DNA from 3 places in the Paenibacillus sp. DCT19 genome. Region 2 is predicted to be linked to each of the others. Evidence: a T-box and tRNA genes for the amino acid it is inferred to sense, from the RefSeq annotation. Region 2 holds a T-box; the other regions hold tRNA genes.
The links. The T-box of region 2 lies ahead of argS (arginine--tRNA ligase). A T-box ahead of a tRNA ligase gene usually reads a tRNA of that ligase, here a tRNA-Arg.

Region 1 (10,825 bases), 2.4 Mb from region 2:
ACAGTAGCGGCTGTTATTAATCCGGAAGTGTTCATTATTGGTGGCGGTGTATCCAAAGCGGGTGACTTCCTGTTTGACGAGATCCGTACTGTATTTGCTCAATTAACCCCAGAACCACTGCAGGGCGGCGTTAAGATTCTGGAAGCTACACTTGGCAATGATGCAGGTATTGTGGGTGCGGCAGGTCTTCTCTTGCGTTCCTAATCAACTGTAACAGTATAAACCGACAGCAATATGATAAGGAGGGGACATATATGCTTGAAGGTGAAGTTTCACCGAACACAGGCGCCACGCTCATTATCATTACGGGTATGTCCGGGGCGGGAAAGACCATTGCAGTTCAGAGCTTGGAGGATCTTGGCTTCTTCTGTGTAGATAATTTACCACCCGTGCTGATTCCAAAATTCGCAGAGTTGATTGAGCAGTCCAATGGTAAGATTGGCAAGGTCGCTCTTGTTATTGACTTAAGAGGGCGTGAGTTTTTCACAGCGTTGTCCGAGTCGTTGAACTACATTAAAGATCATTTTACCATCCATTGCGAGATTTTATTCCTGGATGCTACAGATTCTGTCCTTGTTCAGCGGTATAAAGAGAGCAGACGTAGACATCCTTTAGCTCCGGAAGGCATGCCGCTAGACGGTATCCGGCTTGAGCGCAAAATGCTGGAGGAGCTTAAAAACTCTGCCACTCAGGTACTCAATACTAGCACGATGAAACCGGCTCAATTGAAGGAACGGATTATATCCCGTTTTTCTCATTTAGAGAGCCATATGTTATCTGTAAATATAACGTCATTTGGATTTAAATACGGAATACCGATTGATGCCGATCTGGTATTTGATGTTCGTTTTTTGCCTAACCCGCATTATATTGACCATCTGCGTCCAAATACAGGACAGAACAGCGATGTATACGAATACGTTATGAAATGGCCAGAAACCCAGTCCTTTCTGACCAAATTGCTGGATATGCTGCATTTCCTGATTCCGCAATACCGGAAGGAAGGCAAGAGCCAGGTTATTATTGGAATCGGTTGTACCGGAGGCAAGCATCGTTCGGTAGCAATATCCGAATATTTGGGCAAAATGTTGGGAAGCAGCGAGACTGAGGCTGTTACCGTGAGCCATCGCGACGCTGACCGGGATCGTCATTGAAGAGGGTGAAGGGATGAAAGAAGCCGGACCACGAAGAGAACGTCCGAGAATTGTAGTCATGGGCGGGGGAACCGGATTATCCGTGATGCTGCGCGGTTTAAAAGAAAAGCCGCTAGACATCACGGCCATCGTCACGGTTGCTGATGACGGTGGAAGTTCAGGCATTCTACGTAATGAGTTGCATATGCCGCCTCCGGGCGACATTCGTAACGTACTCACGGCGCTAGCTGACGTAGAGCCACTGCTATCGGATATGCTGAGTTATCGTTTCAACACAGGCGCAGGGCTTGCAGGCCACAGCTTGGGGAATTTAATTTTGGCGGCAATGACAGATATATCAGGCGACTTCGTAACCGCTGTGCGGGAACTTAGCCGCGTGTTTGCTGTTCGGGGTGAGGTGCTTCCCGCAGCTGGTCAGGCGGTTGTGCTACATGCTGAGATGGAGGATGGATCGATTGTTACAGGCGAGTCCAAAATACCTGAAGCAGGTGGGCGCATTAAACGCGTTTTTCTTGAACCGGATCACGTGGAGCCGTTGCCAGAGGCTGTAGAAGCTATTCGCCAAGCGGATGCGATACTAATTGGGCCAGGAAGTCTGTATACGAGTATTCTGCCTAATCTGCTAGTACCTAAGTTAGCTGAAGCTGTCGTTGAGGCTGACGCAGTTAAAATGTTTATATGCAATGTTATGACACAGCCAGGAGAAACCGATGACTATACCGTAAGTGATCATCTCAAAGCGGTTCATGAGCATATAGGTCATCAGCTCTTTGACTATGTCATCGTTAATAATGGTGAAATTCCACTGCAAGTTCAGAATAGATATGCAGAAAAAGGAGCAAAACCAGTAGTATTAGATATGAATGTGCTGAAGAGTTCTGGATATCAGGTTGTCGCAGATACGTTGGTTCTATTCCGTACCTATCTTCGTCACGATGCCGACAAGCTCAGCCATCACATCTATCAACTAGTACAAAATTGGATGTTACGGAAGAGGTGAAGTCCCATGTCGTTTGCAGCACAGACCAAAAAAGAATTAACGATGATTGAGAGTGAACCGTGCTGCGAAAAGGCGGAACTTTCAGCCCTCATCCGTATGCTTGGTGCGGTGCAGTTATCGAATAAAAAAGTGATCTTAGATATTTCGACGGAGAATGCCGCTATTGCTAGACGGGCATACTCTCTGCTTAAAAAGCATTTTCAAGTGCATACGGAATTGCTTGTCCGCAAAAAAATGCGGCTGAAAAAGAACAACGTGTATATTGTTCGTATTCCGACCATGGTACAAGAGATTTTAAAGGATTTGTACATCGTATCCGAAGGCTTTTTGTTCACACCAGGAATTAATCAGGAGCTGCTTCGGAAAAACTGTTGTAAACGAGCTTATCTCCGCGGTGCCTTCATGGCTGGTGGCTCGGTGAATAACCCTGAGGGCTCCTCCTACCATCTGGAGATTGCATCTATGTATGAGGAGCACTGCCAAGCCTTGGTTGATCTAGCTAATGAATTTCATCTTAATGCCCGGTGTATAGAACGCAAAAAAGGATTCATCCTATACATCAAGGAAGGCGAGAAAATTATTGAGCTGCTCAGCATCATTGGTGCACACCAAGCTTTGTTTAAGTTTGAAGATGTTCGCATTATGCGCGATATGCGGAATTCCGTGAATCGGATCGTCAACTGTGAGACGGCAAACCTGAACAAGACCATTGGAGCTGCTGTAAGACAGATCGATAACATCAAGCTTTTGCAAAAGGAAGTTGGCCTAGAGTCCTTACCTGAGAAGCTGCGTGAAGTGGCTGAAGTGCGACTTGCCCATCCTGATATTAACTTGAAGGAAGTTGGCGAGTTGTTGAAGGGGACAGTCAGTAAATCTGGGGTAAACCACCGTTTGCGTAAAATTGATGAGCTAGCCGAGAAAGTTCGTAATGAACGAATGGGTTAGGCCGTTAGAGGCCGGAGCTCTCACTAAGGTTAGAATTATTCGTATTTTCAACCGTTGTTGGGCAACATTAACTCATGTGCAGAGAAGCGAGGAACGTCTTCCTGAAGTATGATTCCGTGTCAATATCATGTCCTTGATTGGGAGTTCATTCCTGACTGGTTTTTTTCTTCTAGTGTCCTGCACAGGTTAATGGTATAATGTTATATAAATATAATTGTGTATTTAATGTCTAGATTTCATAATAGGGGGTAAGTTTCTATGACAAAGCACCCGGTAGTTGTCCGTTTGAAAACGGGTCTCCATGCCAGACCTGCGGCACTGTTCGTTCAAGAGGCGAATAAGTACTCATCTGAAGTGTTCGTCGAGAAGGACGACAAGAAAGTAAATGCAAAAAGTATCATGGGGATCATGAGTCTTGCAATCAGTACAGGTACGGAAATCCATATTAGTGCTGAAGGCGCGGACGCCGAACAGGCTGTAAACGCTTTAGTTAGTCTGGTTAGCAAAGAAGAGCTTGAAAACCAATAAGATATGACTGAACGATTGAAGAAGTCCCGAAAGGGGCTTTTTTGCGTTTCAGAGCCAAGGTATGCAACATTTTGGAATTTGCTCCGTCTGTTAAGGTATCAAATCACTTTGAATTTGAGATGTTAACTATAAGGAGGCTACGGTCATGGGTAAACAATGGATGAGACCGCTTGGTGCGGTATTGGTGGCAAGTTCACTATTGGTTGGAGGAACAGCTTGGGTTGCTCCAGGGAATTACGCATATGCTGCTGAGGTTCAAGGCGTACAGCAGAACGTAATCAATGTTGTTGGTAAAGGTGAAATTCAGGTGAAACCGGACATCGCTTATCTATCCATCGGGGTAAATAGTACAGCGGAAACAGCGGCATCAGCTCAAAAAGCAAACGCAGCTAAAATCCAGAAGGTAACTAACCTGCTGAAGAATACGTGGAAAATTAGCGATAACGACATTCAAACAAGTCAATTCTATGTACAACCCAACTACACATACAGTGAAAAAGAAGGACAGCAAGTGAAGGGATATACAGCTCATCACACACTGACAGTAACCTATCGTGAGATGGATAAAATCGGTGAGTTGTTGGATGCAGCTTCCCAAGCTGGCGCGAATAACATTGAAAATGTTCGTTTTACTGTAGAGAATCCAGAGAACTATGAATCTCAAGTCATTGAGAAGGCTGTAGCTAACGCGGATGTAAAAGCTGGAGCGATTGCGAAGGCGGTTAAACGTCAACTGGGTGCAGTATTATCTGTGAGCCAGCCTGATGCTAACGTACCTGTGTTCTACGCATCGGAGAGTTTGATGTCCAAAGCTGCGGATACCGCAGCTGGTACTGAAATTGAAACTGGTCAGGTTAAAGTAAGTACGACATTGAACATCACATATGAAATGAAATAAAGTTTGTATTTCGTATAAATAAGCGACCACCAGTATAATGCGGGTGGTCGCTTTTTGTTATTTGTATCGTAGATGAGGTCTACATTGTTTTGCCCATGAAAAAGCTTAACGGGTTAATGTATTGCAAGTGGGCGAAATTAAGATTTATTTGCGGTAATCGTAAAGTTTTAAGTGGATGCTAATAGCTTAAAATCGATTAGGGTCAAAGACCGGTAGTTGTAGCTTATATGCAAGATACACCTCTGAATTGTAAGGAATGGCGATGGTTGCTACTCCGTTTTCCAATACATCGGTTGGTATAGCAGTGGATGTTGCCTCGTATCTATTGACCATATCCACGGGAATGTCCATTAACACTTTGCTGTAATCGTTACTTAATATCTTCACATGGAGCGTTTGTCCATTACTCTTATAATTCTGCATCCGAATTCGTAACGTACGATTGTGATTCAACACAACTTCTATATTACGAAATGCAGCGCGATCTGCATCACTCATCTCATAAGGCTGGGTACCTACGAAAGAAGTATAATCCCCGGCCACCTGCTTCACTTCTTCTACAGTTGCCCGATAAGGGAGCGGTGCAGGTGTCATTGCAGCATCCGTTTTGCGTTCCTCATCACTGAATTGCAGCTCGGTATTCATGACATGTTTGCTTGCAATGGATACCTTAAGCCCGAGATCCTTGTTCCATTGCCCCAGTGGAAGATAAACCTTACCCCCGACAACCTGTTGCTTGCTTTGACTGACGGCGAGCTTACTGGTTCTACTATTCCGCTTGAATAGCAGGTCTCCCCCTTGGATTTCATATTGGATATGAAAGGCATTCGTGAACTCCTCTAAAGGAACATAATACAAGCCGTTCATGTAGAACGTAGGTTGTCCGTTATAACGAAGTACACCTTCACCAGAAGTAATCGCTACAGGTAGTGTTAAAAAAAACATGCCCTCATAAGAGAAGGAATCCCAATAATTGACCCAATCTCTATAATGACTGTACTCAATCTTAAAGTGTTTTCCTTCCGGAATATAGTAGAAGGAAGGTGGGTATGCCTGTGGGTTAGAGAAATAATAATCGATGACATACAAATCATCTGAGGCCCATTGTATCCCTTCCACGCTCGCCCGGTACAAGCTTTCGTAGGATCGAACCTGCTTCAATGTTTTGAGATCATATACAAGCACCTTGCTAGCCTTGGTTTTCTTAATTCCTACCGAGGGATCAGCAATCAGAACCAAATACTTAAGATTAGGCGAGACGAACGTTTTTACATCTCTGACTTCGCCTTTGAAAAGTGAGGTCGCTTTTCCGCCGCGAATCCCCTCTACAACCGCACGGTAGGTCTGTTCTTTATAAGTACTAGTCCACTTGATTTTTGTGTCGCCTGCCATAAACGTCTTACTGGAGACAGGTTGTTTGGTGTCGTACACAATGTCATTTTTGGTTACTTTCACTGGGCTACCCTTTAATCCGCCAAATAAGAGGATAAAGCAACCGGTGAATTTTACGTCAGGACAGTATGCACCGAGAGGTGTGGACGCAGCTGAACTGCTTGTACTGAATTTAGTATTTGTCACATCTTGGCTAGTAATGATGCTGCCATTGGATAAAACTCGTTTGTTATCTACAAGGGAATAGTACTGGGTATCACCGTTATCCGATCTTACGGAGTACAGCCCTTGTTTGGCCCAAAGTTTGAGCCAGTTGTTGGATTTGATCTCTGTGATTTTGCGAAGCTTAATGGAGGCATAGTCATATTCATAAATGACGGCACCTGTGTTCAGGTAGGCTAATGTATATGCCTTCAATCCTTGTGGAGTGTCTACGACAACACCGTCTTGTTGGTTGAATCCGTTAGTCGAAGTGAATCGATATGAAGAGGGCTGCAACGATGAGTCGCTGAAATCATACTCCTTAACCTTTTTCACACCTGTGTCATAACTAATTACCGTTGTTCGTACAGTGACCTGCTGTTGTCTTTCATCAAATATGTAGGTTGTGCGGTGTCTTACTTTTTCCTTGCTGCCTTCTGTAGTTGCTGCTGAATGTCCAGTCTCGGGATAAATTGTGAGCAATAGGGAACAGATCAACAACAGGGCAATACATTTCCTAATAATCATATAACGTTTCCTCTTTCCTCTTCTCATATTGTCTTTTTTTCAAAAGGTGTGCGGGTTAACCCTAATTCATAATATCGGTGAGTTTACTGATGTTGTTTAATGAATTATTGGATAGGCAGACCTCTATTTATCGTTCATTTAGTATCGTTTTTGTATATATGTTCGTGACAAAACGGTCATTTTCGGTGTAATTTATTTCAACTTTATCGTCAAGATTGTAACTGGAGCTGTAAACCTTTCCTCAAATGGGTTAATTATAATAAAGAGGTGAGCGTATGAGGCATTATCGTTCAAAATACATACGCAATGAACCCTTAGTGTGAATTATGGAGAGGAGTTTTTATATATGACATCATGGAAGAAATGGACGAGTGCGTTGCTGGCGGCTGGAATTATTGTAGGTAGTGGAGCAGGGTGGCAGGAAAGTTCGGTTCAAGCGGCTTCGGTCTCAACTAAAGTAACGACTCCAACGGAAGTAACACTGAAATCGGCAGGTAAAACGCTGACTCAAAAAGGCCTTCTGCAGGGTGGATCTACATGGGTATCTCTAACTGCGGTCAAAGATGTTGCAGGTGGAACGTTAACATATGACGCGAAGAACAAAGAGTATACGCTGACCGCAGCTAACAATAAGATGAAAATTAGTCTAGCTGATGGATCACCAATGCTTAGAGTGAATAACTACTATCCGGGCGTTGAGGCGAAGTTGATTCAGGGGCGGTTATACATTCCTTTCTCAGCGATGAGAGATTATCTGGGTGTTCAGGGAAGCTGGAATGGGCAAGCGAAGACGTTAACACTTAGCAAAGTGAAGCAGAATAATGTAACGGTAAAAGCAGCTACGGTGAAAGCGACTGTCAAAAATGCTGAAGTGGATATCCAATATCCGCAGGTGAGCGGACTGGCGAATGATAAAGCTCAAGCGGCAATCAACAAGGTGCTGAAGGATGAGGCTGATGCATTTGTAGCGGACTTCAAGAAGCAAGCGACTGAATTTGGAGCTGCCACTGCGAATCGCCCGTACGCTTTTGAGAGCACATATGTTGTGACATATAACGAAAATGGCGTGCTGGGACTCATTACACAGCGCTATGAGGATTATGCAGGAGCTCATGGCATGACGACCCGTTCAGGACATACGTTTGATCTAGAAACGGGCAAGGAATTGTCGCTGAATGACGTGCTTCAAAACAATACAGCGATGCGTGACACGCTTGGCAAAAAAGTAGGAACTCAGCTTAAAGCACGTGGCGGTTATCTGGATGGATACACTGGCTTGAACAAAGACCAGGACTTCTACGTTACGCCAACGGGCATTGTCGTGTTCTTCCAACTGTATGAGTACACTGCATATGCTGAAGGGTTCCCGGAGTTCCCATTCACGTACAAAGAAGTTCTTCCTAAAGGTGCAACGCCATTCAGTGGAGTAGCTGCTGAAAAGTAAGAGCAGAAACGTTATCATATGTTTAATAAATATCAGATTTATCACGTATAGAACGGCAGTTTAACGACGCGCAATTGCAGTTGCCATCATCATAAAATGACAAAAAAATCCCACCATTCGTAGAATGGTGGGATTTTACTAGTTCATAGTTAGAAGCCAAGAAGGCTTCAAATTATGACTTTATAGGTGAGTTCCGCGATTATACGCCTTCTGAACCTACTCTTTCGATAACTTTATCAATGATACCGTAATCGGCAGCTTCAGCAGCACTCATGAAGTAGTCACGATCTGTATCTTTCTCGATACGCTCCAGGGGTTGACCGGAACGCTCGGAGATGATGCGGTTCAATGTGTCGCGCATTTTCAGAATGCGACGAGCACGGATTTCGATATCTGTAGCTTGACCTTGTGCTCCACCAAGTGGTTGGTGAATCATGATCTCACTGTTAGGCAATGCAAAACGTTTACCTTTGGCACCCGCATTAAGCAAGAATGCACCCATGGAAGCTGCCATACCTACGCAAATTGTAGATACATCTGGTTTGATGAATTGCATTGTATCGTAAATGGCCATACCGGCTGTGATGGATCCGCCTGGGCTGTTGATGTATAAGTGAATGTCTTTCTCTGGATCTTCTGCAGCCAAGAATAACATCTGTGCCATAATGGCATTCGCCACAACGTCATTCACGTCACTGCCAAGGAAGATGATACGATCCTTCAGCAATCTGGAATAGATGTCATAGGCCCGCTCACCGCGGTTGCTCTGTTCAACGACCATTGGAATATAACTCACGTGAAAAACCTCCTCGGAAATGTAAATGTTAAATTGGTGTTTATATTTAAACTGTTACCGTATTACCCACATCATAAACAATTCCAAACAAAAAGTCAAAGAAAGTCAAACTAACTTTGAAAAAAAAGAAACCTTTCCGGTTTCATTGGTTAAAAGGGTTATGTACTACGAAATAAGAATGGCGCGCCCGCCAAGAATCGAACTTGGATCTCAGGCTTCGGAGGCCTACGTCATATCCATTGGACCACGGGCGCACATGAATTGTTGGCTACTCTTTCGTAGCGCGGATGCTTGCACACAAATGAGCTTCAAATATGTGACAGCATTAATGATTATATCTTAAGCGTGTTCGAAATGCAAGCAAATGATCAGCCTCGTAGTTTGGAATACAACGAAAATGATAATGATGAAGATAAGTGGATAAAGAATGTATTTAAGTACATGCTATAAGAGGTTTTGCACATGTTGAGCAAGGTAGAAATGAAGCCATATGTAGATAAGAATGTAGACTTTCTTCTATATATAGTGTGAAACAGATTCAACACCTACTAGAAGCTCAAGATTGTGAAAATAAGCGCGTACAAGCTTAGAGAAACGTTATGAAATGGGGCGTTTGAAACACTTGCATGTCGCGTCAGTTTTAGGTAGAATAGACGTGGGACTTAAAAAGTTAACCCGGGACATTTTGAGGCCATGAAAGAGAGCTTGGAACGAGAAGCTTGCGGGAGTGGAAAGCATGCGAAAGATTTTAGAAGTGCAAAAGCAGCTTCTGCCTGATCTCATGGATGTCTTGAAGAAGAGGTATACGATTCTACACCAGATCATGTTATCGGATGTGATTGGACGAAGAACGTTAGCTAATTCCATGCAGATGACCGAGCGGGTTCTGAGGGCTGAGACCGATCTATTAAAGGCTCAGGGACTTATTGAAATTGACAGTACAGGAATGAAGATCAGCGAGGCAGGTCATGATTTGCTGCAGCAGTTAGAACCTGTCGCCAAAGAGCTGTTCGGATTGTCCGAACTGGAAGAGCGCATCAAGCAAGCCTACGGTCTGCAAAAGGTAGTCGTTGTTCCTGGCGATTCGGACGTATCTCCATTTGCCAAACGGGAACTGGGCAAGGCCGGAGCGAAGGCTCTCGGCAATATTATGAATGATAACGACGTTGTTGCCGTAACAGGCGGTTCAACAACGGCTGAAGTTGCAGAGCAGCTTAATCCGCCAACACCACTCAAAGGTGTCTGGTTCGTCCCTGCACGCGGTGGACTAGGAGAAAGTCTCGAAATTCAGGCCAATACGATCGCATCCACGATGGCAAAACGGGTAGGAGCACAATACAAACTCCTGCATGTACCGGATTTGCTTAGTGACCATGCCTATGAATCCCTTGTTCAAGATCCGGGTGTCCAGGAGATTCTACAGCTGATTAGACAATCGCGCATCGTTATTCACGGAATCGGTGATGCCGTGGAGATGGCACGGCGACGCAAACTTGCTACAGAGATTGTGGAAGAGCTTCAGGAGCAAGGAGCCGTATCGGAATCATTCGGTTATTATTTTAATGATCAGGGTAACGTGGTTCACACCATGCTTACACTCGGTATGCGACTTCAAGATATTGAACGAACCGATGTAGTGATCGGAATTGCGGGTGGCAAAAGCAAAGCGGCTGCCATTCACTCCGTGCTTAGATTCGGACAGGAAGATATTTTGATTATTGATGAGGCTGCTGCCAAAGTCATCGTTGCCGAACTGGAATGAGAATTAATTTTCTAGAACACTTCAAATTTGTTGTCTTGACGGACTTCACAGTCTGTCTTGAATATATAGCTTCATAAAAAAAATCAATCAAAACTTGGGAGGAACTTACTCATGATTAAAGTAGGTATTAACGGTTTTGGACGTATTGGTCGCTTGGCATTCCGTCGTATTCAAAAT
Region 2 (10,825 bases):
AAGGAAATGTGGTCTTTGATGACGTATCCTTTGCCTATAACAAAGATTATGTGTTAAACAATATCTCGTTCCAGGCTTCACAGGGTCAAACGGTCGCGTTGGTCGGTCATACCGGTTCAGGCAAAAGCTCCATTATTAATTTGTTATTCCGATTCTACGACCCGCAAAAAGGTAAGATTACTATCGATGGTCAGAACGTGAAGGATCTGCCCAAACAGTGGATTCGTGAACATATGGGGATTGTATTGCAAGACCCTTATCTATTCACTGGAACGATTGCCTCTAACGTCAGCCTCGGGGATCAGAAGATTACCCGTCAACAGGTTGAACAGGCACTTCGTGACGTAGGCGCAGAACGTATTCTGGCTCATTTACCACAAGGTTTCGATGAACCGGTTATTGAAAAGGGAAGTACGCTGTCTGCTGGACAACGTCAACTGATCTCCTTCGCCCGTGCGCTGGCATTTGATCCAGCGATTCTAATTTTGGATGAAGCTACAGCCAACATTGATACCGAAACCGAAGCCTTGATTCAAAATGCGCTCGAAGTGCTCAAAAAAGGACGAACAACTTTCATCATCGCCCATCGTCTCTCCACAATTCGCTCAGCAGATCAGATTCTGGTACTGCATCGTGGACGAATTGTTGAACAAGGAGCACATGATGAGTTAATGGCACTCCAAGGTCGATACTATCAGATGTATCAACTGCAACAAGGTGCTCAGGCTGTTCAAGCTCAAGGCACAGCCCATGAAGCAATACGCAGTTCTTCCTTCGCTGGAGGCAACGCCTAGAGTAAAGCATTATGTTGCTCTACATCTAAGTTAAAATGAATTTTCCGTGTGTACGAAATTAAACCGATGTGTATCGCAGACATTCAATCTGTTGATATTCATCGGTTTTTTTGACTTTTCGCTCCGAGAAACTTCCTCTTATTGACAATCTGACCATCTTCTCGTATTATACATACCAACGGTCGGTATCAATAAGGAGGTAGCTATGGCAAGAAACAAATTCCCTGAACAGACGTTAGAACACATCCTTACCGTATCAGCACAATTATTCACCGCGAAAGGCTACGAGAAGACGAGTATTCAGGACATTATTGATCATTTAGGCATGTCGAAAGGCGCGGTGTATCATCATTTCAAATCCAAAGAAGAGATTCTTGATGCTGTAATGGAGCGACAATTTGCTTTTGCAGCTCAAATGCTGGATCAACTTGTGGAAAAGGCTACCGCAATCTCAGCAAAGGACAAATTGGTGTATATTCTTGAACACATCGTCTCTAATCAACAGGTACACTCCTTAGATCGAGTGCTATTAACCCAGATCAAAAATCCTTTATTTATCGTCAAAGGCATTCAACAAACGGTTCAAATTGATGCCCCGATCATAGCTGCAATCATGCGTGAAGGCGTTACAGACGGCTCGATCACTACGGGAAATCCTGAAGCCTGTGCGGAAATTTTCTTAATGCTGATCAATATTTGGATTAATCCAGCCTTATTCAGCCGTACACCTGAGGAAACGAAGACCCGTCTGCACTTCTTGCAACACATGATGAGTACCATCGGTGTTCCGATCGTTACTGACACGTTAATTGATCAGATTATCCACCAGCATAACGAGATGGGGGCTTATACCTATCCCGTTCAGGACACTCATCAACATACAAGAGATGTTCCCCATGAAAATTAACACACATATGATTCGCAAAGAGTGGCTTATTCAAGAACCTGTCCTCTCCCTCTCACTCGAATGGATGCAAGGTGAAGTGCACATATATCGCAGTAGGGATCAGCATGTACGAATAATTCAGCGAGCATCTGTGCATTTTCCAAATAAACGATGCTTCACAACCCGTTATCACCAAGGTTCGCTTCATATTGGAGACGGACGTTCGAAGTCCTTTCCGATCGGTATTCACTTTCAGCGCACATCGTTGGCTATCGGACTCCCTCCTTCTACATTGGAACAATTGTACCTTCGGGGCGTAGGTACTCGGTTTATCGTAGAAGATGCTCAAATAAGCCACTGTGAGTGCAGTTGTACTTCAGGGCAATTACATATCTCCGGTGATACGCAGCAGCTCCGCCTACACATGGTCGGCAGTCGTGTACAATCACAGCATTTAACTGCAGAGCACATGAACATAAAAGGTACATCCTCACGCTTTCAGCTTACAGGTCAGTTCACTCATATTCAGGCTAATACGACGGGCAGAACACTCTCCATTCATTCAGCCACCATGCCACAATCGGTAAATAGCACTGCTACCGGGTGCAATGTGAATTTAAGAATTCCTAACCCGAATGAAGGGTTCCGATTGCGTTATAAACACGTCGGAGGCACACTTCAGAGTGAGTTCCCCCTGCAATCGAATCGTGACGAGCACATTTATGGGAATGCATCTGCCTCTTTTCACGCCCAAGTTCGAGGTGGACGATTCACTCTAGGCACGTATTCACCCCATTCGTTATAGAGGAGGAACGCGTTATGAGCATCGGTTGGATTGTAGGTACTTCCTTAGCTATCATCGTATTGTTATCTGGACTCGTAGGTTTAAACCAAGCTGTACGTAGACAACATAAGGCTCGTTGGCCATGGTGGCTCATTGGGTTTAGCGTAGCAGCCCTGATCAGTGCGGCGATTAATTATCCCGGAACCTGAATACCAAGTGGATTTATCCAATAGTGATGCTTATATTCGAAAATAAAAAAAACAATCCGCTAAAGCCTTATGGCTGCTGCGGATTGTCTATCCAACCTTTGCATACATATCCCATGTAAAGAACCGTCTCTCGCACTAGAAAAGGAAGCTTGCTGCGCCATGTCTGATAAGCTGTCGTACGTGTTGGAGAAGGTACAACATCCATGCCTAAACCGCTGGCCAGCATCATCGATCGCTTCATATGTAATGGATCACTTACAATCGTATATGTTTGGAATCCTGCTTGCTCTCCGACACCAATCGAATATGTAAAGTTCTCCTCTGTAATGTGCGACTCTGTCTCAAGCTGAATATCTGCTGGATCCACGCCGTGTGCTATGGCATAATCACGTCCAACCTCAGCTTCCGTACGCTGCTCCACACTGCCAGCACCACCAGTGAACAGCAAATGACTTACTGCGCCCTGATGATACAACAATATGGCGTGCTCAATACGTTCGCGAAATACAGGTGAAGGTTCGTTTCCTACCACTGCTGCGCCGAGTATGATAGCCGCATCCGATATACGTGTTGATGCTTGCTCGCTATACGTCATTATAAGCCAAGCTGTGATACAAGCCCACACGAATCCACCACCAACGATGGATGCCAAGAAGATTAGTATCATTCGCTTCAACTTCGGCTTCCTCTTGTCTGACATGCCTGTCCTCACAATGCCTCATCCTCTTCGGTTGAACGACAGCACATGCTCTCCTCATGCATACGTTCAAGTCGTTGCAATGCTGCGGCAGACTCGGCATCCAGACCAAGCTGGTCAATCCATGCAGCCGTATAGATCTGCAGGGTCATTTCCAACTCTTGTGCACGGTTCTTAAAATCCTCTAATTCGCTTATCATCCTTGATCGCCCTTCAGGACTAAACGTCTCATGGATTCGTTCCTTGAAGTAGTGATGTACGATGCTGTTGCGTTGTTGCCATAGTTCATTTAATTGCCGGGTCTCGTCGTCCGAGAACGTAAAATGATGGCGAACTTCATGGATAAGCTGACCCAATGAACTGCTCATTTTCCGCTCGTATAGATCCTCCAGATCCTCATCTGTCATCACTTTGCCCTGGGACAATTTCATTAATAAAATCAGATTGACCAGCTGCTGTTCAAGGGACTGTCCGTAATAAACCGCTAATCCGTAATAAGCAAACAATTCTCTGGAGTGTTCGCTGTCCAGCATGTCACCATTCTTCATGCCTGTGTTGTGCATAAGCGAGCGCCCCCTCATCTCCGTAAATGTTACTCCATCTTCATGTCCCTCTATCGTAACCAAACCGGGACTAACATTCAAGTTAACGATGAGGACGGCTTCTAACCCCGTAAATCCCTTCTACCAGATAGCCAAATATGAATGCTCAATAACAATATTGCATACACAGCAGACCATGTGCAGACCAGAATAATCTGACCTAAACCGCCACCATCATATAACATCATCTTCTGAACAAGGTAGAAAGCGGGTGGTAGTATGTACGACATCCATTGAAGGGATTCGGGCAATCTCTCCGATAAAGACACTTGTACGAATGATGACAGTAACACAACGATGAAGATGGGTAAGCTTCGGCTGAGCCGGGATATGTATGCGTTCTGAAAGAATACACTGACGCTAAGGCCGAGTAATGCTAATACAAGATGTCCGCACCAAGCAACGATCCATTCATTGGCGCTCGGTTGCCTCTCAAACATTCCAGTAACGATAGGATAAACAATCGTAATCAAGGCCATGGCCAACTGCATAACTACTGCACTGATCAATTGCCCAATGGCTACTTTTCGTCTACTTCCTGCATGAAGCACCAATAATTGAATCTGCCCCGGGGGTTCGGCATTCATTACGGTTAATCCTAACCAGGCCGATCCAAAAAAGAGCAGCATGGCCGTTACCCCATAACTATCCGCTACTGGGTTAGGTTTATATGAATACATTAGTAACATAACGATTGTATAAAATACGACAGGCGCGAGGTATTTCTGTGAACGAATGTTCTGTTGTAACAAGTACTTGATTAAATACTTCATTGAGCGTCCTCCTTAGCAACACATGCAGCGGATAGAGCATCAAGAGAAGAAGTATTCTTTTCGTCCACTATCGCTTGGATCGGCGATTTTCCCTCTAACAAACGTTCCATCTGAATTAAACTTTTATCCTGCTGAACAGATACAATTGAACCGCCGGAAGCAATAATCTGTCCAATGATCCGGTCTGCAGAGCTGCGACTCACTCTCCAATCCCACAACCACTCGTAATGTGCTATAACCCCATGTTGTTCTATATGAGAGCTGTGAACAGATCGAACACCTGGTTGTCCAGTAACGTTCGTTATCTGATCCTCTTGTCCTAGTTCTACCGCCTGTTGCATTAAACTCTGGATTCGCATATCAGGTTCACCGATACACTCCAGATCAGACTGTCTCCAATGGCGCAGGATTTCTCCTTGTTGCAGAACGATGACATGATCCGCCATACGTTCAATAATTAAGGGCTCATGACAGGCCGTTATAATCGTGGTCCCTTGCTCTTTCCATTGTTGTAACAGCGACACGATGGCTTCCTGTGCCGCATGATCCAGACCGGACAATGGTTCATCTAACAGGATAAGTCCACCTGGACCTGGAAGCAAGGATTGAATCAGGTTCACCTTCTGAAGTGTACCTTTGGACAACAGGGGGAGCTGCTGATCAATCGCTGCACCAAGGAATAATCGTTCGCTCCATTGCTTAATATGTTGCTCCAGCACAGCGGAGCGAAGACCATGTATCCTTCCCATCGTCATGAGGTACTCTTTAGCCGTAAAAGGTAGCTTAGGTAGCCCATCAATCGCGAGCATTGTTCGACCCTTAAACGAAGATTGCATGCTTCCCGAATTCGGCAGGATCATTCCTGCTAACATTCGCAGGAGCGTGCTTTTACCTGAGCCATTTCTACCAACTAACACAGCACACTCCCCTACAGCGATATGAAAACTAATCTCTTTCAACACCTGCACTGAGCCCAGACGTTTACTTACCTGTTGCAGCAACACCCCTTCGGCTCCTGAATGATATGTCTGCTCTTCCTCTACGTTGGTTGTTTTCTTAGAACGTGTATTTGTCCTCCAACCCACCAATTGATCACATCCGTTCCGGTGCTTTTACACCTAGCAAATTCAAACTGTGTGCCAGACGTTCTGCTGTACGTTCCGTTAGTGCTAACCGGAAAGCTCTTTCTTCCAGTGGTGCGTCCGCAATCCGTTCTGCATGATAGAACCGGTTAAATGCCTGTGCAACATCAATTGCATATTTGGCTATGACGGAAGGCTCATTGCGGTGTACAGCTTTTCTCAAATATTCCGGGTAATTAGCCAGCAATTTTAACAACGTCCATGTTGGTTCACTCGTGGTCACTTTCTGCTTCATGCTGTTGTTCGCGTGATCAAGTGCTGTTAGCTCCTTTTCAAGGCCTTTCTCCGTTTCGGCAACTTCTCTAGCCTTAGCCAGCACACTGTTAATCCGAGCATACGCATACTGCACATAGGGACCCGTCTCCCCTTCAAAGCTCACCGCATCTTCCAACGAAAAATCGATATCATTCAGACGATTGTTGCTCAGATCTCCAAATACAATTGCCCCTACACCTACTGCCTCCGCAACCTCCTGCGGATTAGGCAGATTAGGGTTCTTCTCCTGAATAATCTGCATTGCACGGGAGACCGCTTCGTCCAATACTTCTTGTAAAAAGACGACCTTACCACGGCGAGTAGACATTTTCCTTCCTTCGAAACGCATCAGACCAAACGGAATATGCTCACAATTCGCAGACCAGTCATAACCCATCCGGGATAACACTGCAAAAACCTGATTGAAGTGCAGCTTCTGCTCACCTCCAACCACATATAACATCTTGTCTGCCTTCATGACATCATGCCGATATATCGCTGTAGCTAGATCCCTGGTTGGATAGATCGTTGTTCCGTCCTTTTTGATGATTAAGCAAGGGGGCATATTCTCTTCTTCCAGGCGCACCACAAGTGCCCCATCACTCTCTTCCAGCAATCCTTTCGCCCGGAGTTCATCTACGACTGCACCCATCTTATCATTGTAAAAGCTCTCACCTAGCGTATAATCAAACTTCACGTTTAAACGCTCATACATCCGATCGAATTCCTTCATGCTTACTTCAACGAAAAAAGCCCATAACCGCTTAGCTTCTTCATCCCCCTGCTCTAGCTTGCGAAACCAATCTCTTGCCTCCGTCTCCAAAGACGGATCATGCTCAGCTTCATCGTGAAAGCGGACATACAGTTCAAGCGAAGTGCGGATCGGTTCTGCCTGTAATGCTGCATCGTTCCCCCACCGCTTGTATGCTGCAATCTGTTTGCCAAATTGGGTGCCCCAATCTCCCAAATGATTCACACTCACCGCGGTATAACCCACTTCATTATACAAACGATATAACGCGGCTCCAATGACGGTTGAACGCAAATGTCCGACGCCGAACGGTTTGGCAATATTTGGGGAGGACATATCTATCACAACACGAGCATCAATACCTTCTTCAAGCTTGCCAAATCCAGACTGTCCCAGCTCCTGCAGCAGCTGTGTTGCCAGCTGCTCACGTTTAAATCGGATGTTAACATATGGCCCTGCTGGAGCAGCCTCTAGAATATCCGATTGCAATGCACTCGCAATCTCCGTTGCGATCGCTACGGGAGCCTTTTTCAACGACTTAGCTAACACAAAACACGGAAACGCAATATCGCCCATCTCCTGTTGTGGCGGTACCTCCAGTAGGTTCAATACTTCTGATTCTTCAAGCCCGGTTAAGGGGGCAATATGTGCAGCAGCCTGCTTTTTCAACATCTAAAACACTCCTTGATTTATTAATAAATACGTAATTAGAAAATAAAAAAAGCCCTCGTCTCCTGTAAAAAGAGACGAGAGCTGTTATTTACAGTCCCCGCGGTACCACTCTAAGTGAACAGTTTCTAGGTACACGAATAATTCGTCCTATTACTGTTCCGCTCGGTGCGATTAACGGCCGCATGCCGGATTACCCTCACACTGATGAGTTACAATACTGCAGACATGTAAACATCACTTCGGACAACCATCTCACAGGTGCGTTTCACACAGATCATTTCATACCGGCTTCCACCCGCTCCGGCTCGCTGTCATGTATGGATCTGGTTACTCTCCTGATCACAGATATTGGTAAGTTTCAATTCATTGCCATCATTATACAGACTGAGTTCTGCTTTGGCAACTGGTAAACCTTACTTCTGTACTTGACCTAAGCTGTGTGATTTCGCATGAATGATGCTCTAGACGCTAATTAATGCGGTTAACCTCACAACGTTTCTCAACAAAAAATCCCCTTAAGAGATAACGTTTACACATCTTCATAGATGCTATGCAAACGTCATTCAATTTAAGGGGATTAAGGTTAAGCTGCTATTTAATGCATACTAATGAACGATTATGCCACGACTAACGCCATCATGCGGCACGCCTCTGCACATTTACGGCAAGCTTCCGCACAGGCTTGGCAATGATCATGTCTATGCTTCTCACATTCCGCCGCGCAGGCTTCACATGCTTTTATACATAAGTCACAAATTTCGGCGATAAAATCACTTCCACGTGTCATCGCTTGTGCAGCAAAACCACAAATCTCTGCACATTCCCGACTCAAACGAATGCAATCACGCAGCATGGCTAAATCATATTCTTTCAAGCTTGATATGTAACATACGTTGCAAGCATTCATGGACTCCAGGCAAGCATCAATACATTGTTGAATTTGTTGTTGTGTCATTTAAAGTTACCTCCCAGGCAAAGTTTCCTATGCTTCTTAATACCCAGCCGGGAGGTTCCTTGAATCATTACACTGTTTTTACCGCTTCGAGTGCCAATAACTGGTTTCGGATAATGGTTTGATCAAAATGCTCACCGATGAACACCGCAACATTGGGTACATCTCCCTGAGGGGTGATTTTCATATAGTCTGACTCACGATAAGCATATTGGAACCAGAACCGGCTAGCTGTATCGCTAAAAGTCAAAATTCCCTTAGCACGATACACATCCCGTGGCAATTGTGACACAAAGGATTCAAATGCTTCACTATTTACCGGCGCACTGAAATAATGCGTGTATACCATCACATGTTCATGTGATGCATGCGGATGAGGCTGATGATTACCGTCATGGTTGTGCTGGTTTTTATGATCATGGGAATGGTCACCGTGAGAGCCTTCGAAATGCTCATGGGAGTGACGGTGTCCTACCGGATTATCCAGCGATGACTCATGCTGTCCATGGGTACATCCATGAGCTGCACAAGCTTCCGTATGAATATGGTGTTCTTCACTGTGGTGCTGCTCTGATTTATTAGGCGATGCCTTGCCGTGGACAGCAGATCCGCTGCGAAGAAGCATATCTAGGTCAACCTCACATTTAACTGTAGGCATGACCGGGGCATAGGCATTCCATTTTGCGAGTAATTTCTTCAAGCTGTCTAGTTCTTGTTCGTTCACACGATCTATTTTGTTCAATAACAATACGGAAGCGCAGCGAATCTGCTCCTGCATCAGCTTGTATGTCTGACCCTTCTGTTCCAGATACAATCCAGACAAATGTGCAGCATCTACTACAGTAATCAAACTCTTCAGCTCTATACGCATGTACAGTGACGTTTCTGTCACCGCATCGAGAATTTCCATCGGATTGGCTGCTCCCGTTGCCTCGATCATGATAACATCAGGAGATTCCGTCTGCACAAGTTCAGCAAGCTGTAGTCCTAAGTCTCCGCGCACCGTACAACATATACATCCACCTAGCATTTCGGTCATTGGAACCGAGGAATCCACAACTTGTCCATCTAAATTCACTTCACCTAACTCATTCATGACAACAGCAGGGCGTAATCCTTGTTGCTTCCAATGTTCAATCAATTGAACGAGCAGGGTTGTCTTACCGCTTCCCAAAAAGCCTGACAATATATATACAGGGATGGATTGATCTTTTACAACAGTTTCATTCATCGTTATACACCTCTTTAGCCTGACCATCAAATCTGATCGATTTCTATCCTAGGGCATGTCTGAAAAGTCGTTGAAGTGAGTCCTTCGGAGTTTTAGACACGTCCTTGCGAGTGTACACCAAGTAGGATTCGCTTTGCAATATGCACGCAGCCCTGTGCTCTTTGCATTGCCTGATTTCGCTGGATGGTCTATGCTATGGAGACATGAAATGAGGAGGATCGTTTAAGATGATTAATTCAGTGGAACAACATCGTCAGGAAGCCCCTAACACGGTTTCATGTATGATTGTCACCGTTTCGGATACTCGGACGAAGGATACGGACACAAGCGGTCAGCTGATGCATCAGCTCTTATCTGAAGCAGGCTACCAAGTTATCGACTACATTATCACACCTGATGAAGCCAATCGGATTCAAGCGATCCTGCAGGATGCGGCTGTTCGCGATGATATTGAAGCAGTGCTGCTTAGCGGAGGAACAGGCATTGCACCTAGAGATACAACATACGAGGCTGTATCCTCACTGTTAGATAAAGAGTTGCCGGGATTCGGTGAAATCTTCCGCTTCCTTAGCTATACAGAGGATATTGGCTCTGCAGCTATTCTCAGCCGGGCTGTAGCAGGAACGATCGGACGTACAGCCGTGTTCTCTATGCCTGGTTCCAGAGGAGCGGTCAAGCTAGCTATGGAAAAGCTCATTTTGCCTGAGTTACGACATGTGATGCGAGAAATATACAAACCCGTCTGAGAGCTCAGACGGGTTTGTATTTTTTGCTGTAATCGTCTTGTTGTAATTGTTTTTTATTACACAGGAACGAAGAAGACAGTAATGCTTTAGTCCAATTTATTTAACATATGATCGAACACCTGCAATACTTCATCCTCATAGACATCCTTTTGCCCACCTGAAGCAGTGTAGACCATAGCTACATAACCTTTACTACGAATCGTTGTTTTGCCCAACACATTCTGCACTACAGCCTGATCCTCCGCGTTACCATACATCTCTTGCATGCGAAGTGTCCGCGTATGATCGTCGGCAAAAATATGAACTTTTACAACATGCCTTCCACTTCCGT
Region 3 (10,825 bases), 2.6 Mb from region 2:
CTGGTGGTAACTCATGAGGTGAACGGGTTGTCGCTCCAACCAGACGAAAATCGGCCGGTAAACCATTTTGGAAAATATCGTGGATATAAGCAGGAGTATGCGTGTCTTCCGAGTTATAGTACGCACTCTCCAAAAAGACCTTGCGGTCTTCAAGCACTTTCAACAGTTTATTCATCTGAATAGAATGCAATTCACCGATTTCATCAATAAAAAGCATTCCTCCATGCGCCTTCGTTACAGCTCCAGGCTTAGGCTGAGGAATACCGGCCACTCCCATTGCACCTGCACCCTGATAGATCGGATCATGCACCGAGCCAATCAACGGGTCAGCAATACCCCGTTCATCAAAACGGGCTGTTGTCGCATCCAGCTCCGTGAATTTTGCATCTGGTTTAAACGGAGAAGTTGGATTTTTCTTCGCTTCCTCTAAAACCACCCTCGCTGCTGCCGTTTTCCCCACTCCGGGAGGACCGTAAATAATAACATGCTGTGGATTAGCACTGCATAACGCCGCTTTCAGTGCACGTAGTCCATCTTTTTGCCCGACAATATCGTTAATTGTGGTTGGACGTGTCTTCTCCGCAAGCGGCTTGGTTAAGGAGATGGAGCGCAGCTTGCGCAATTTCTCCAGCTCTTTGCGTGACTCACGCTCGACCGCACTGCGGTTCGTTTTCTGTCCCCTTAACAGGTTCCAGAAATATAGACCTATCACCACACCAAAAAATAACTGAATCAACATGAAGACCATTCCAAAATCACCCATGTCTCAACATCCTCCTATTCTGTCTCCTATTCATATGTGATCATGCTAATACTTGGTAGTATGACCTTTTCGCGGAGACGTAAACGGGAAATTCAGAATTTCTGTTGGGAAACACACAAAAAGCCCGTCATGGCTGACGGGCTTTCTCCGTAATATATTAAGGTAAGTTCACAAATCGAGAAGCGATTCTCGAAACAACCTTTGTATAAATTAATTAGTGCGAGCGACCAGGAATGACTCCTGTAGCTTCATAGGATTCCACAATTTTATCGATTTCTTTTTTCAATTCTTCGACCATCGTTTCTTCCGGCACTTTACGAATCATCTTACCATGCCGGAACAACAGACCCTCGCCTCTAGCACCTGCTATGCCGATATCGGCTTCCTTCGCTTCACCTGGACCGTTAACTGCACAACCGAGCACGGATACCTTGATTGGCACCTTAAGCTTGGAGATGTACTCTTCGACTTCGTTAGCGATGGAGAACAAATCGATATCCAAACGACCACAAGTCGGGCAGGAAATCAATGTCGCTGCATTCGAAATCAGTCCAAAGGTTTTGAGCAAATCACGTGCTACTTTAATCTCTTCTACCGGGTCTGCACTCAGAGAGATTCTCATTGTTGAACCAATCCCCATGGATAACAGAGCCCCCATACCTGCGGAGCTTTTGATTGTACCCGAGAACAGTGTACCCGCCTCAGTGATCCCCAGATGCAACGGGTATTGAATAACCTGAGCGGCTTTCGTGTAAGCTTCAATGGCCATTGGCACATCCGATGCCTTGAGGGAAACGATAATATCATGGAAATCAAGCTCTTCCAAAATACCAATGTGATACAATGCACTTTCTACCATAGCATCAGCCGTAGGATAACCGTACTTATCTAGCAAATGGTTCTCTAACGAGCCCGCATTTACACCAATTCGAATAGGAATTCCACGTGCTTTACATGCTTTTACAACTTCTTCGACTTTTGCACGTTTACCGATATTACCCGGATTAATCCGTACTTTATCAATACCGTTCTCAATCGCCAGAAGAGCGAGCTTATAGTTAAAATGAATATCTGCTACCAGCGGAATGTTAATGCGTTTCTTGATCTCTTTGATCGCCGCCGCAGCTTCTTCATTATTTACTGTTACACGAACCACCTGACAGCCTGCTTCCTCAAGTCGCAAAATCTCTGCCACGGTTGCCTCAACGTCTGCCGTTTTCGTTGTACACATACTCTGGATTATGACATCATTATTGCCACCAATCGTTAAGTTCCCAACTTTGACTGGACGTGTATCTTGTCTTAAATACATGAGTGATTTCTCTCCCCACAACGTCAAATCTCCACCCTGACAGAGACATCAAATTCGTCTTCTGCCAAAGTGGAGGACTGACAAGTCTATATTTCAGAGCTTAATGGAATAGGCCACCTAAATTAGGCGCTTTCTTCCTGCTTATCGTCCTTAGATTGGCCGAGTTCAGGCACAACTCTTTTCTCAACGACTTCTTCTGTGATCACACAGTTGGTAACATCTTCACGTGAAGGCACTTCATACATGATTTCAAGCATGATACCCTCAATGATTGCACGCAATCCACGCGCGCCTGTGTTACGTTTGATTGCTTCTTTTGCAATGGCAAGCAATGCACCCGGTTCGAATACCAAGTTAACATTGTCCAGCTCAAGCAATTTTTGATATTGCTTCGTAAGTGCGTTTTTTGGTTCGGACAGAATCCGTACCAATGTATCTTCATCCAGCGGCTCCAATGTGGAGATTACTGGCAGACGACCTACGAACTCTGGAATCAGACCGAATTTCAGCAAATCTTCCGGCAATACCATGCCAAGATATTCGCCTGGTTTCAGATCTTTTTGCTCTGCGACTGTATTGAAGCCAATGACTTTTTTGCCGATCCGGCGTTTAATCATTTGCTCCAAGCCATCAAATGCACCACCGCAGATGAATAGAATATTCGTAGTATCGATCTGGATGAATTCTTGATGTGGATGCTTACGTCCACCTTGTGGTGGTACTGAAGCAACCGTTCCTTCCAAAATTTTCAGCAATGCTTGCTGAACACCTTCACCGGAAACATCACGTGTGATAGAAGGATTCTCGGATTTACGAGCAACTTTATCAATCTCATCGATATAAATAATGCCGCGCTCTGCTTTTTCAACATCATAGTCAGCAGCTTGGATCAGCTTGAGAAGGATATTCTCGACGTCCTCACCAACATAACCTGCTTCTGTCAAGGAAGTTGCATCTGCAATCGCAAACGGAACATTAAGAATTTTCGCCATCGTTTGCGCAAGTAATGTTTTACCGGAACCCGTAGGTCCTAACAGCAAAATGTTACTCTTCGACAACTCAACATCTTCAATTTTGCTTTGGGTGTTGATCCGTTTGTAGTGGTTATACACCGCAACAGACAACGACTTCTTCGCTTGTTCTTGGCCAATAACATATTGATCCAGAATTCCACGAATTTCTTTTGGTTTCGGAATATCTTTCAGGTCGAGTTCTTCATCATGACCCAATTCTTCCTCAACGATCTCGGTGCACAATTCGATACATTCATCACAAATGTAGACGCCTGGTCCTGCAACCAGTTTACGCACCTGTTCCTGAGATTTACCGCAAAAAGAGCATTTCAGTTGCCCTTTCTCATCGTTAAATTTAAACATGAAACCACCCCTTTAGGAATTGATCGGTCTACTGAGCACCTGGTCAATAATGCCGTACGTCTTGGCTTCTTCAGCACTCATGAAAAAGTCACGGTCTGTATCCCGCTCAATTTTCTCAAGGGACTGACCTGTACGATCGACGTATATTTGATTCAGTTTCTGACGTGTTTTAATAATCCATTCTGCGTGTATCTTGATATCCGCAGCCTGTCCTTGAATGCCGCCGAGCGGCTGGTGAATCATTACTTCACTGTTCGTCAGCGCATATCTCTTGCCAGGTGCGCCGGCTGTCAGCAATAACGAACCCATACTTGCTGCCATTCCTACGCAGATGGTAGATACATCCGGCTTGATATATTGCATCGTATCGTATATACCCATCCCCGCAGTAACAGAACCACCAGGTGAGTTAATGTACAAGCTGATGTCCTTTTCAGGATCGTCCGCTGCCAAAAACAAAAGCTGAGCTATGACAAGATTGGCTACATCGTCATCAATCGCACTGGTTAGGAAAATAATGCGATCCTTCAGCAAACGGGAATATATATCGTAAGACCGCTCGCCTCGATTGGTTTGTTCTACAACCATTGGCACCAGACTCATGAGACCAACCTCTTTTCTACATGTAATTAGACATAGGCTATCTGTAAAGCAAACCCAAATTCATTTTATCACGTTCCTGTGCCAATGTCATTTCTCACAGGTCGTGTACAGCATAGGTGAGTTTACTTTATAGCCTGATCATATTTAACCATGTTTTCTATGTATGTGCAAATCGAAGCATTCCTATGCCGTTTAACCATTTTTTATTTGCATTAAGCACATAGGTAAGTATGCCATAAAAACATTATGAATATGTTAACCATCCATTTTATTAATCTTTTTCCTATAAAATGGATGTCATAATTTAAAAATAAGGCACGCAATGACTCACGTGCCTTATCGTTTATTCAACTGTTCATCAATAACAGCTTGTCTTATTTTTCAGCAGATTCTGCAGCAGCTTCTTCAGCTGGAGCTTCAACTGGCTCAACCACTGTGCTGTTCTCAACGAGAACATCAATCGTTTTGCGCAGTTTCACTTCATCACGAAGGCTGTCAAGGGAACCATTACCTTCGAGAATGCCACGAATCTCTTCAACAGGACGTTTGTAAGATTCAGCCATTTTCTCGAGCTCTTGATTCACTTCTTCGTCAGATACTTCGATGTTTTCCGCTTTACCTACAGCTTCGAGAACCAGGTTGTTGCGAACACGTTTAGAAGCATCTTCTTGCATTTGTGCTCTCAGGTCAGCTTGAGTTTGACCGGAGAAGCTCAGGAACATTTCAAGGTTCATACCTTGGTTGCGAAGACGATTGTCGAAATCGCGCATCATGTTCTGTACTTCGCTGTCAACCATTGCAGAAGGGATGTCCACTTCAGCGTTTTCAGCCACTTTTTCTACAACTGCGTTTTCTTGTGCACCTTTGAACTCATCCGCTTTGCGGGATTCCAATTGTGTTTTAAGATCAGCTTTGTATTCTTCAAGTGTTTCGAATTCGCTCACATCTTTTGCAAACTCATCATCCAATTCTGGAAGCTGTTTGCGTTTGATTTCGTGTACTTTCACTTTGAATACCGCTTGTTTGCCAGCCAGTTCAGCTGCATGGTAGCTCTCTGGGAAAGTTACTTCAACGTCTTTGAAGTCGCCTGTGGACAGACCCACAACTTGCTCTTCAAATCCTGGAATGAATGTGTTGGAACCCAGTTCCAAGGAATAACGCTCTGCTTGTCCACCTTCGAAAGGTACACCATCAACAGAACCGTCGAAGTCGATTACAGCAACATCGCCGTTTTGAGCAGCACCTTCGTCAACTACAGTAAGTTCTGCATGACGTTGTTGGAGACGCTCAAGCTCTTCTGTTACTTCTTGTTCTGAAACTTCACCTTTAGCTACAGCAACTTCAATACCTTTGTAGTCGCCCAGTGTAACTTCTGGTTTAACTGTTACTTTCGCTTTGAACTTGAATGCTTGTCCTTTAGCGAATTGCTCGATATCTACATCAGGACGATCAACTGGGAAGATATCCGTTTGATCGATAGCTTCTGTGTATGCCTCAGGAAGCAAGATGTCAATCGCTTCTTGATACAAGCTTTCCACACCAAAACGAGCTTCAAAGATTGGACGTGGTACTTTACCTTTACGGAATCCAGGTACATTCGCTTGTTTAACTACTTTATTAAAAGCTTTGTCGAGTGCTTCAGTTACACGATCTGCACCCACTTCAACTTCAAGAACCCCAAGGTTCTTCTCTATCTTTTCCCAAGTTGCTTTCATTGTATACTTTCCCCTCCAAAATTCACATGTTCACGTAGGCGATCACGTACAAAATAACCATTTTAGTATAAACAAGATTACATTCTTTTTCAAGGGGAATCCCTTGATGCTGTTTGAGGAAAACGTTTCCCGCCGTATTTAGCCGTCCAAACCGGCAGAAACAAACTGTTTCATTGAACGATATGCTTGCTCCAAACGGAACCTCATAGATCCCGTCACAGCATACATAGAGCGCGTATCTTCTTCATTATGTGAGCCGCTTAAACTATCCGCAACAGTCATATGTAGTGCTGCAGCCCAAATGTCCGTCATGGAATCATTTTCCTCAAGCATGGAGGCATAATCGCGGGTACCATACACCGCCATGACAAACTGGATCCACAGTTCTTGGGCAAAATAAAAGAGCGTAGGTTCATGAACCTCCGTCTGATCCGCCACCCTTTCCAAAATACGAATAATCTGCAGCGGAAATTCTTCTGGCCTGAGAGGTACTGTGTCAATCTCGACTTCTACCTGCTCCTCATTTCTGCTAAATATCACTTCACCATGAGCACCGCGACGTCTCAAAGTCTGCAATACACGGAACTGTAGCAATGGATGAAGCGCCTTATCCTGAAGCCAACTCGTCAATGCATCGTCAATCTCTGGAAGATCAAGATAGGCAAGTTGTTCTAACGCTAACATGGTTTGTTCAGAGAGCGGCTCCTCCATAACTGTCCGAAGCAGCTTATCTGCATAACCATCATCCTGTTCCAGCTTGGATTTCGCATGATGACGAGCCATATCCTCTTCGCTGATTTCCTCTTCTTCCCGCACCTCACGAATGACCGGTGATTCTTCCCCATAATGAGGGAATGCAGCCTGAAGCCATTCAAGCAAAGCTCGCCATTCATCGTAATGCCGTTCTTCCTGTCCTTGACATTGCAACAAAAAACGAAGCAACGCGATCGCTTCACCGTATCGTTCGTTTTCCAGCATCACTGTCAATTGAATCTGGTAATAATCCAACGTTTTGGGAAACAGTACAATGTTGTTGCTGTTCTCGGTTTCCGGGGTTGTGGATTCTTTAATAAGAGCACCTCCTCTATATCCTGAATTTTTAATTGGAAACGATGATAAATAGATGTATCCACGTTTTGCATCATTCGATCGTCCTCTTATCGAGTTCACGGGATTATGCTGTAGATGATTGGGATCACCTTGAACTACACCGTGTTATCGAAAAAATGCTTAGCATGTATTGCAAAAGGCTCGTATATTAAGCAAAAAGCGATCTATTTTCTGAGTTCTCCTGATATTCTAACATAACCTGAATTATAATGAAAAAAACACATTGGACGCCAAATATCATATACGAAAATAATACGTAAATAAAATGTTTGATATTCATCATTATTTATGATAAAATCATTTTTGCTTGAAAAATTTCATGTCTCAGTAGCTCAGCAGGATAGAGCAACGGCCTTCTAAGCCGTCGGTCGGGGGTTCGAATCCCTCCTGGGACGTATTAGAAAAACTTCCTTTGGGAAGTTTTTTTGCGTTCTAGGGATGAGAACCCCAACGGTTCGTCGGAGCATACACTTCGATAGCACCGCTTCGCAGTCTCGACTGTAAGGAGAGTATCCCTCCTGGGACGTATTAAGAAAAACTCCCTTTGGGAAGTTTTTTGCGTTCTGGGGGTTTTCTTCCAAATTCATTGCCCTGGATTGACACAGAGTGTTATGCTTAAGGAATGGATATGTAACAATCCATACATATTAATTATCATTCTTTGGAGAAACAGGAGATCTAATTATGTCACCTTCAACACAACAATCCTCGTCAGTACATGACGAAACCACCCATACTTCCGCTACCAAAAGATATGGCTTATTGTTAGCAGGCATCATTGTCATAGCCGCGACTATGCGTTCACCTATTACAGCAACAGGCCCCGTCGTGGAAATGATCCGTGCAGATACGGGAATCGGGCATACGTTGGCTGGTCTTCTGACCTCACTTCCCTTGCTAGCTTTTGCGGCTGTATCACCGTTTGCACCACGTTTGGCTAAACGACTAGGAATAGAATCTGCACTGTTAATGGCTGTGCTCATTGTAACGATGGGTGTGCTTTTGCGTCTGTTGCCCTCGGTTGTTTCTCTGTATATTGGAACTGGTATTTTGGGGTGTGGCATCGCGTTGAGCAACGTATTGTTGCCGAGTTTAATCAAACGTGACTTTCCACTTCGGGTAGGCATTGTGACCGGGTTATACTCCGTGTCCATGAACATATTTGGTGCAATCTCCTCAGGTGTCAGTGTACCCATCGCCGGAGCAACCTCTATGAGCTGGCGTGCTTCGTTAGGCATATGGGCAGTGTTATCCTTGCTAGCGCTCCTCCTGTGGATACCTCAAGCTACCGCGGGACGTCAACGCCGTCTATACGTTACTTCTTCGAGTGAAAGCACACCTGTGCGTCTACGAACCTCTTCGCTCGCCTGGTTTATTACGTTGTTTATGGGACTACAGTCTTTAATCTTTTATACAACGATTACTTGGCTGCCAGAGATTCTCACCGAGCAAGGTTTCAGTGCGACATCAGCAGGTTGGATACTTTCGCTTATGCAGATGGTGAGCGTACCCGCAACCTTTATCGTTCCAATCCTCGCCGGGCGAACTCAAGATCAACGTATACTGACAACAGTAACGTGTTCGTCGTTAATTATTGGTTACGCCTTATTGTTAACTGGAGTCTCTTTCCTTGTGACTATAGGTGTTATCTTGGCAGGAATAGGCGCTGGAGCTTCGTTTGGATTGGTGACCATGTTCTTCGTCCTTCGTACAAAGGATGCGAGACAAGCCGCCAATCTGTCTGGTATGGCTCAATCCTTCGGATATATGCTCGCAGCTGTTGGCCCATTGCTGTTAGGTATGCTTCATGACTGGACAAAAGGGTGGACTCTGCCTTTATTAGTTCAAGTAGTCCTTGCCGTCGGATTGTTAATCGTAGGCATTCAAGCTAGCAAGAATCGAATGATCGGTTAGTTCCACAAAATTGTATTGTCTGTTCTGTTTAAATAGAACGATAAATAAAACGGCCTCCATCCCGTAAATCCGGAATGGGGGCCGTTATGTTCTCACACTTTCCTTCATTAATACATTCTCAAGAGCAATAAAACTTTACCTTACTTTACTTTAACCGTAATCGTATCCGTGCTGGTCACTCCCGCCGCGTTGATCAGCTCTGCTCGATACGTGTATGTGCCTGATGCCTTACCAGACAATACGCTGACAGCAGTCTGAGCTTGAGGCGTTGCCGCTTTGAGCTCTTGTGTATCGATCAATTGTTCATTTTCATATAGGCGGTATTCCGTGGCATTGGTTCCCCACCACAAGTTCATCGTTACTTTGTAGTTCCCATCCCCATCCCAGTTGTCTTGGGAAAGAATAGCTTTTCCTGGCGATGCATTGGCAACCCGCACAGTCAGTGTCTGACTACGCGTTGTTCCCTTGTCATTCGTTAGCTCAGCTACATACGTATATGTGCCATTGGATTTGCCCGTAATTTTCGTCTGAGCAAATTGTGCCGCAGGAGCATTGTACGTCAGTTTTTGCGTGTCAATTAAAACTCCATCTTCATATAACTTGTAGCCCGTTGCGTTCTCGCCCCACCACAAGTTCATGCTAACTGTGTACGAACCTTCCAGCAGGCCATTGCCACCACCGTTATTGTGAGACAATACAGGTGTTGCCGGCGCTCCTTTTGCAGGAGTTTCCGGTTCAGTCACCGTCGATTGAATGGTCAGCGTAGTGATCGCTGTTCCGGAAAGTCCCTGTTGGTCTTTAACCGTCAATTCAACAGTATATTTACCTGCCGCGCTATCCTCCAACGAAAGATTAAAGCTACCATCAGGTTGTATTTCGAATGAACCCTCTTTATCAATCGAACCATCTTCCTTTTTCACCACATACGAAGCATCCAAGGAAGCCGCTGGATCAAAATCAATGTTCCAGCCATTCGCGAGTGCATCTGCAACCCGGAAATACAAGTCTTCTACACTACCATTAATGACAACAGACTCATCTTGTTTAAATTCCAACGTTTCTGGTGCAGTCACAATAGGAGCTGTTTTCTTCACCAAAAATGGAGGTGTATCTTCTTTGTACGTCTTACCATCAGCACCAAGTGTAGTGATATCCACCGTGTATAAACCATCCGGAATTTCAGTCACTTCGTCGGTAATATAATCGGAATAGTTACCACTCCATGCTAGATTATATCTAGCATTGGCATTGAAGTTGAAATAGTTACCAAAGATAGATCCGATGTATCCATCTTCATAATATCCACCCTCTGGATCAAGACCATCATAGATTTCAATCAGTGCAAACGTCATTGGATTATAAAATTCCATGGCTACATTAAGCGTGTCTAATGTTCCATCAGCCTTCAATGGATAATGGAATGGATTTTTCACATTACCTGTAACTGTTTCAATGTACTTAACCCCACTCAACGTAACGTTGAAATGAGCAACATATGGCACTGTAAAAGTATTCGTTCCATTCGATAATTCAATATATCCTTGCGCCTCTGTTACAGCAGTAACTCCTTGAGGAACGGTAATTGTAACCGCCAGCTCTTCCTCACCATTCAGTGTGAAAGAAGTCTTATCTACAGCAACGGATACTCCTGGAACTGTACGAGTTGGATTAACATTGACTGTGTAATCACCACCACTACCGTTCAGTGCTTCAACTTTAATCGTTTTGGTAACTGTCTTTTCATCTGTTCTCAAAAAGTTACCATAGTTAATACTTCCGGTGATGTTCTCTTTTTCGACAAGCGAGCCACTCTCTGTATATTGTGTTACATCTAGCACTTTAACAAGTGCTACAGGATCAATCGTATTTACAGCCTGGATACGACCTGCACCTTGATCAAACACATCAAATTTGTTCGTATCAAGCACCTTACCATTGTTCATAAGTGCAACTTTGATATCAAACGGTGTCCAATCTGGATGTTTCTCAATCAGCAATGCAATAAGACCTGCTACATGCGGTGTAGCCATAC

Region 1: it encodes a tRNA-Arg, which carries the amino acid that the T-box ahead of argS (arginine--tRNA ligase) is inferred to sense. The anticodon was not compared.
Region 3: it encodes a tRNA-Arg, which carries the amino acid that the T-box ahead of argS (arginine--tRNA ligase) is inferred to sense. The anticodon was not compared.

Annotation. Positions count from the first base shown of each region.
Region 1 is NZ_CP029639.1:184,765-195,589, forward strand. It holds gene DMB88_RS00875 (ROK family glucokinase) at 1-204, shown strand, start outside; gene rapZ (RNase adapter RapZ) at 255-1,154, shown strand; gene yvcK (gluconeogenesis factor YvcK family protein) at 1,168-2,154, shown strand; gene whiA (DNA-binding protein WhiA) at 2,161-3,099, shown strand; gene DMB88_RS00895 (HPr family phosphocarrier protein) at 3,358-3,627, shown strand; gene DMB88_RS00900 (SIMPL domain-containing protein) at 3,773-4,525, shown strand; gene DMB88_RS00905 (hypothetical protein) at 4,712-6,646, opposite strand; gene DMB88_RS00910 (stalk domain-containing protein) at 6,993-8,090, shown strand; gene clpP (ATP-dependent Clp endopeptidase proteolytic subunit ClpP) at 8,290-8,886, opposite strand; tRNA gene DMB88_RS00920 (tRNA-Arg) at 9,066-9,140, opposite strand; gene DMB88_RS00925 (sugar-binding transcriptional regulator) at 9,623-10,648, shown strand; gene gap (type I glyceraldehyde-3-phosphate dehydrogenase) at 10,760-10,825, shown strand, end outside.
Region 2 is NZ_CP029639.1:2,569,851-2,580,675, reverse strand. It holds gene DMB88_RS11615 (ABC transporter ATP-binding protein) at 1-794, shown strand, start outside; gene DMB88_RS11610 (TetR/AcrR family transcriptional regulator) at 1,000-1,701, shown strand; gene DMB88_RS11605 (DUF4097 family beta strand repeat-containing protein) at 1,691-2,485, shown strand; gene DMB88_RS30235 (hypothetical protein) at 2,500-2,673, shown strand; gene DMB88_RS11600 (YdcF family protein) at 2,741-3,340, opposite strand; gene DMB88_RS11595 (hypothetical protein) at 3,382-3,933, opposite strand; gene DMB88_RS11590 (hypothetical protein) at 4,035-4,745, opposite strand; gene DMB88_RS11585 (ATP-binding cassette domain-containing protein) at 4,742-5,830, opposite strand; gene argS (arginine--tRNA ligase) at 5,838-7,565, opposite strand; T-box leader at 7,633-7,917, opposite strand; gene DMB88_RS11575 (four-helix bundle copper-binding protein) at 8,182-8,520, opposite strand; gene DMB88_RS11570 (CobW family GTP-binding protein) at 8,588-9,748, opposite strand; gene DMB88_RS11565 (MogA/MoaB family molybdenum cofactor biosynthesis protein) at 9,976-10,494, shown strand; gene DMB88_RS11560 (hypothetical protein) at 10,581-10,825, opposite strand, start outside.
Region 3 is NZ_CP029639.1:5,178,082-5,188,906, forward strand. It holds gene lonB (ATP-dependent protease LonB) at 1-763, opposite strand, end outside; gene ispG (flavodoxin-dependent (E)-4-hydroxy-3-methylbut-2-enyl-diphosphate synthase) at 978-2,075, opposite strand; gene clpX (ATP-dependent protease ATP-binding subunit ClpX) at 2,198-3,451, opposite strand; gene clpP (ATP-dependent Clp endopeptidase proteolytic subunit ClpP) at 3,464-4,054, opposite strand; gene tig (trigger factor) at 4,429-5,769, opposite strand; gene DMB88_RS23700 (hypothetical protein) at 5,908-6,747, opposite strand; tRNA gene DMB88_RS23705 (tRNA-Arg) at 7,201-7,274, shown strand; gene DMB88_RS23710 (CynX/NimT family MFS transporter) at 7,564-8,793, shown strand; gene DMB88_RS23715 (S8 family serine peptidase) at 8,934-10,825, opposite strand, start outside.